Linked DNA regions of Psychrobacter arcticus 273-4. The main gene of each other region encodes a partner of the protein of the gene in region 2 in a complex. Links are inferred from orthologs where the notes say so. Each region holds a gene or a part of one and is shown on either strand. Other genes may lie near its edges. The genes, in order: rodA and mrdA.

Region 1 (3,134 bases), 800 kb from region 2 along the record:
TGACGACTAAGTTCACCGAGTACACGGTCGATATGAGAGGCATTATCTTGCGAGATCATAGCAAGGGAGGTTCTTGATTCTACAGCATGTGCATTAGAAACGATTGCAGAGCCAGAAAATAGTACCGCTGACATTGTAAGTAAGCCAGATAAACGCTTATTCATAAATACCTCTATGACTTATACCTTAGAACCTAACTCTAAAAACATCTTAGATTGAGCGAGGTACTGTTAGACCAATTTAACAGTACCGCAAACTCCAAAACCGATATCAATCTATCTTTTTCATAATGACTGATTTTATAGTTCGGCTTTTATAAGTTCTAACATATGGTAATTTTTAATTCATGATCATAAGTGGGTTGATGGTTATACATAACCCACTTATGACACGCTCAAATGATAGTTAACAATCTTAATTAAAACATTCATCAACAACTAAAATCAGATACTAATATTCGATAAACAGCCTTTTTAACATTGCTAAGTTAATAAAGGGTTTCGAGAGTCTTACGTATGAGTTTGTTATTAAACCGTTAATTAAGTAGTGACTTTGAAAGTCTAAAACCTACAAGTTGCTAACTATACGGATGAGCTACAACGACAATATAATTAAATGCTAACTTTCTTAGTAGCTCTGTACGGGTTATGTATAAATAACACCAAGACGAGATTAACGCAAATAATTGTAAAAAACAAGGAATAAAACATGTTGGTATTGAATTCTAAATACTGAATATTAAGTATGGTTTATAAGAGCGATATCTATGTTTATTACTAATAAAATCATATATTTACATTTAATTTCAGAGGAAAATAATTATGGTTTTTATCATACTTTATGTAGAATTAATTACAAATAAGATGGATGCAAGTGAGCTGATTTACTAGGATTTTTGCTCATTCTCTCTTTACGTATAGTTACTTAGTAAATAGATTTTGAGTTCATTTTATACGGTTATTTGTTAATCGATTCATTTTTGAAGCATGCTAGGTTGTGTTTTATTGAGTTGTGTTTTATTTTATTGCTGTATTCAGTAGTGTCATTATCATCGCCATTTTCACTGATTTAGATATTACCGTAAGCTGGCAAATCCTTAACTTCTGAAAAAACAATAGAATCTTGGCATGGCTTACACTTGGCATGGCTTACAAATGGTATAAAAAAAGAGACCGTATAATGTAAACATTAAGGTCTCTTGAGTAATAGAAAGATCGGGAAATGTTAGCTAGATTTGTGAGTATGAATGGACATGAGTAAGCCAAAACCTGCCATTAAAGTAACAATAGCGGTGCCACCATAGCTTATAAAAGGCAGAGGCACACCAACGACGGGTAAAATACCGCCGACCATACCAACGTTAACGAAGACATACACAAAAAACGACATGGCAATCGCGCCTGCTAGTAGTCGGCTATAAGTATCAGGATGAGAAAAGGCGATATATAAGGCGCGGGTTAATAAGCAAGCATAAATAAACATCAACAGTATGACACCAATTAAACCAAACTCTTCAGAGAAAGCCGCGATAATAAAGTCAGTATGACCTTCTGGTAAGAAGTGTAGGTGCGACTGAGTGCCTTCTAAATAACCCTTACCCGTTAGACCACCGGAGCCGATGGCCGTTTTGGACTGAATGATATTCCACCCAGCGCCTTGCACATCAGCCTCAGGATTGAATAAGGTAAGTACACGGGTGCGCTGATAGTCGTGTAATAAAAAATTCCAAGCGAACGCAACAAACGGAATGGCTAAAGCCACCGCGCCTGCAATCAGACGCCACGACAGCCCTGCCAAAAACAGCACAAAAATACCACTGGCGGCGACCAGTAATGAAGTGCCAAGGTCAGGCTCTTTGGCGATTAATAATACTGGCACCACAATCAAAGCAAAGGTAATGCCGATACTGGATAATGAAGGCGGCAGGTCGCGCTTGGATAGAAACCATGCACACATCATCGGCATACCAAGCTTCATAAACTCTGAGGGCTGTACACTACCGAACCCTGGTAGGTTGATCCAGCGCTGCGCACCCATACGTACCTCACCAATGATATCGACCAATACCAGTAGTATCAGACCCAGTACATAAAAGATGGGCGTAAAGGTGCGATAAATACTCGGCGGTATCTGAGCCATGATAAACATGACTGTAAACGCGACGCCGTAGCTGACCATTTGCCGTAGCACCATGCTCGTATCTTGAGCGGCTGCACTATATAAAATCGTCAGCCCAATACAACAAACGGTCAGTAATAAAAGGGTCAACCAAGGGTCAATGTGCGTACGTTGCCAAAAGGTCAGTGTATGACCTTGACCTAAATGGTGGCTCTGTCGTGAAAAACGGTATTGCGGGTTAGAAGACATAGGCAAAGTGTGACTGGCAGTTGACGTGGAAGGAGGGTTGTATTTAGCAGAAGACTTAAGAAAACCAGTAATTATAGGGCGTTTAATCGACCAGACAATAAAAAATAAAGTAACTTGTCGGTAATAAAGTAACGTCAATATAAAAATGATGAGGATAAGTGTTAATAACGAATAAGTCGCTGCCAATTGGTGACGATAGTTTAGCTTGCTTGCTTAAAATTTGATAGTATCGATAAAACGTTTTTAGCGGTAGTTTGTTGCAATGATCAATATAAAAAAACAAGTTTATGGGCAAATACACAAGCCTATTATTGCACTCTGTATTTGTGCCAGCACTATGAGTGCCCACACCGCTATTATCAGTGATAATAGTGAGCGCCGTATCCAAGTACGTCAGGGTAACAGCGTGAACAATGCCAATATCACACCGTCTGTACAAGGAACGCCTTATAATGCAGGTGTGACTATTTTAAGCGGATCAAGTGGCGATAGTATGCAAGGACTTATTCAGCAAAAACAGCGTGAGTTTGAATTCGATGCTAGCTTGTCAATAGAAGAAAGCAAACGTGTCAATACCAATAGACGTATGCCAAGCTATAACACCACTTATAGCACTGGTAATAATAACTATAATAATTTTACCGGTATGGATTTTAATACTTGGTTGAACAGTAATAGCTATCGCGCAAGCCAAGTGGCTAATTATCAACGCTATCTAAGCGCACGAGTAGGGGCTAGTAATGTACCGCCTTTATCACAGCTACTTA
Region 2 (3,241 bases):
TCAATTGCTCATTCAACTCCTTATCTGCTTCTAAATAGATAAGCGTGTCTGTATCAATTAGATCTTGGGTAAACAAGGTGGTCAAAATAGGTTGCCACAAATCCTCAGCATAAGGTGGATCAATAAACACGATATCAAAGGGACGTGGCACAAGCTGCTTTTGTTGTAGAACTTGTTCGGCTGTGCCTTGAATAATTTGATGGCTGTCGATATCAAGACGTAACAGCTCGGCACTTTGGCGTAACATTTGACTTTGGGCAGCATTCATTTCGATAAAGGTGCAATGGGCAGCGCCGCGCGATAAGGCTTCGAAACCTAAGACGCCGCTACCAGCACAGCTATCGAGCACTTGGGCATCATGAATATTAGCAATCAGCCAATTAAACAAGGTCTCGCGTAGTCTATCTGGGGTCGGGCGCAAGCCTTCTGCATCCACAAAGCGCACAACACGGCGTTTAAACTGACCACCGATAATACGTACATCACCAGCCGCAGTAAGTTTGGTTTTTTGATTTTTGTTAGAATTATGCGCGCTTGAGGGCTTTTTCATCATCTTACCTTCGATACCTTGTTCATACTCGACATTTTATTCAGTGGTCGCTGTAGCAGTTTGAGCCTGCGCTTTTGTCTTTTCTTTTGCTGCTTTTAATGCTTTGTCTTCTTTATCACGTATGGCATCAAGCGTGGCTTTTTCGAATGCTTTTTGGCGTTTAATGACCTTTAGCTGATCAGTAGTAGGCGGCAAAATAGGATTGGTGTCGCGCTGCAATACCCAATAATCAAATAAGGCTCTGCCAATAGGAGCAGCAACGACACTACCACCACCGCCGTTTTCGACCAATACTGCTAGGGCAATTTGTGGATCCTCCACTGGAGCAAAGCCATTAAACCAAGCATGATCCCACTGGCGCTTATCCAGCGCGGATTTATTATAGCTTTTGCCTTGAGCAATCGATTTCACCTGTGCCGTACCTGTTTTACCAGCAATACGATAGCGCGGTGTATAAATGCCACGTCCTGTTCCCGCTTTGATGGTTTCTTCCATCGCATCGTGCATACGTAGCCAGTCAGAAGGCTTGCCATTGTAATCAATCTTGCCATCAGGCTTAGTGATGACATCGACTGCTGCCGCCCCGTCACTACTTTTTAATAGATGGGGGGTGATGTGGAAGCCTTTGCTCGCCGTCATGGCAGTTGCATTGGCAATCTGTAGTGGCGTCGCTAAGAAATAGCCCTGACCGATACTGACAGAAATCGTTTCACCCGGTAACCAGCCTTTATCGTAAGTGTCTTTTTTCCATTTTGGTGAAGGCATAACCCCAGATTTTTCATTGGGCAAGTCAATGCCAGTCTCTTCACCGAACCCAAAACGTACCATCCAGTCATGTAAGCGCTGAATGCCCATCTCATAAGCCAATTTATAATAATAAGTATCGACTGACATGACGATGGATTGTTTGAGGTCAACCGTACCATGACCACCTTTTTTCCAGTCGCGAAAACGGTGTGAATCACCCGGCAGGCTAAAATAACCTGGATCGTAAATAGTGGTATCCCAGTTACGCAGGCCATAATGAATACCACCTAAGCCTTCAAAGGGCTTAATGGTTGAGCCGGGCGGATAAGTACCTTGCAGGGCACGATTATAAAGTGGCTGATCCAAATCTTCACGTAGATCGTCATAGTCTTTAAAGGAGATGCCGGAGATAAAAGGGTTTGGGTCATAACTTGGATTACTGACAAATGCCAATACGTCGCCATTTTTGGGATCTATCGCCACGATAGCGCCGCGCCGACCATCAAGCTGCTGCTGCGCTACAACCTGCAATCCATAATCTAAGCTTAGGGTAATGTCATTGCCGGCGATTGGTGCTTTGGTATCGAGTTGACGCAGGATATTACCGTGCGCATCGGTTTCTACCGACTGATAGCCCGGTTGCCCAAGTAAAATATTTTCATAAAAATCTTCGATGCCAATCTTACCGATAAGGTCAGTACCGGCATATCGATCTTTATTTATCTGCTTAGATTCTTTGTCATTAATGCGTCCAACATAGCCAATAACATGAGCGAAAAGCTCATCATAAGGGTAGGAGCGTGTGAGCTTACTTTGAATAGTGACACCGCGGAAAAAGGGCTTACGTTCACTAAACTGCGCCAACTGCGCCTCGGTTAAATCAATCTTGATGGTCACCGGATCGTTTTTATTTTTACTCAGACGCGCTAAAATATCGGTGATATTTTCATCCGTCAAATCAAAGATAGGTGCCAGTAATTGTAAGGTGCGTTCTGGGTCTCCCACTTCGTCAGGACTTAACATGGCAGTAAATACAGGCTGATTGTCAGCAAGGATAATGCCATTGCGATCATAAATATAACCACGGCTTGGCGGGGCAGAAATCAATTTGATACGATTGTTGTCCGATTGGGTCGTATATTTATCGTGCGCAAAAATCTGCAGAAACCCATAACGTGCTATTAACCCTAGCAAACCCACAAATATTATTAATCCAAGGATAAGAATTCGACTGGTAAAAATACTATTGACCTGTTCGGTATCAGGAGTGAGCGGTTTGTTCATATAAAGTCAGTACCCAAACGGTCAGTGAGACAATAAATCAAGAAAGTATCAAAGGATGTCGTAATAGAATTGCAGTCGACCATGCCAAATATTATGCCGGCAAAGCAAGGTGAGCATAAGAAATAAGCCAAATTATTTCAAGGACATAGTACGCTATGAGGAAGATTTTATGTTAGTAATTTTGCCATCATATACATACAAATACTTATTAAAATCTAACGGCAAATTATAACAGATCAAAAGCAATGACGCAGTAGGCAGTCATTTATTTTATCGCTGTTATGAAAGATGGCATTATGATGAGTCTTATTATGGTTAGTGACATATTTAATAACGTAGATAATAACTTAATAACGTAGATAATAACCACGTAAAGGATAAAAATACGGTCGTAAAATCAACTGCTGGCAATAACTTTGGTAGATTATTTTAAGGGTTTCGTACATCAAAGTAGCGCGTAAAACGTGTCATCTCTAGTCACAACTTGCCTAGGGTCTAACTGTGCTAATGGATGTCAAGTATGCTAAAATCAGGCGATTTCTTTTGTAGTATAGTCGGTGAAAAGTAATATCGATACAACACGTATTACTGGTGCAAATTTTTCTTGCTTGCTGTGCCTACGCAGACAGAGGCTGCAAAAAATTTACACCAGCCATACTG

What was found.
Region 1: the proteins of mrdA (region 2) and rodA are in contact, whole or in part, in a crystal structure (PDB 6PL5), measured with the Thermus thermophilus proteins. The link is inferred for Psychrobacter arcticus 273-4 from one-to-one orthologs. Residues at the interface, in WP_223903432.1 of Thermus thermophilus: Arg4, Ile5, His6, Leu8, Ala9, Phe12, Ala15, Leu16, Leu19, Gly20, Arg22, Ala23, Trp24, Leu26, Gln27, Val28, Tyr31, Tyr34, Leu36, Leu43, Thr45, Asp47, Lys156, Gln157, Gly158, Ser160, Val184, Leu201, Glu202; in WP_223903423.1 of Thermus thermophilus: Phe161, Val165, Phe168, Val169, Leu172, Pro198, Tyr199, Glu202, Tyr211, Arg212, Asp213, Gln220, Val221, Gln223, Ser224, Ile226, Ala227, Ile228, Gly229, Ser230, Gly266, Phe267, Val270, Leu274, Tyr277, Gly278, Leu281, Phe285, Leu289, Arg297.

The regions. Positions count from the first base shown.
Region 1 is NC_007204.1:1,111,686-1,114,819, forward strand. What follows is about bases 297-3,091. They hold rodA (rod shape-determining protein RodA), read right to left. Parts: upstream 2,368-3,091; coding sequence 1,225-2,367; downstream 297-1,224. Other genes in these bases: PSYC_RS04835 (D-Ala-D-Ala carboxypeptidase family metallohydrolase), read left to right, coding at 2,630-3,091. Outside these bases: more of PSYC_RS04835, read left to right, coding at 3,092-3,134. UniProt on the Escherichia coli protein: Peptidoglycan polymerase that is essential for cell wall elongation. Also required for the maintenance of the rod cell shape. Functions probably in conjunction with the penicillin-binding protein 2 (mrdA).
Region 2 is NC_007204.1:1,914,039-1,917,279, reverse strand. Bases 85-2,986 are described here. They hold mrdA (penicillin-binding protein 2), read right to left. Parts: upstream 2,582-2,986; coding sequence 587-2,581; downstream 85-586. Other genes in these bases: rsmD (16S rRNA (guanine(966)-N(2))-methyltransferase RsmD), read right to left, coding at 85-550. In the rest of the region: more of rsmD, read right to left, coding at 1-84. UniProt on the Escherichia coli protein: Catalyzes cross-linking of the peptidoglycan cell wall. Responsible for the determination of the rod shape of the cell. Is probably required for lateral peptidoglycan synthesis and maintenance of the correct diameter during lateral and centripetal growth.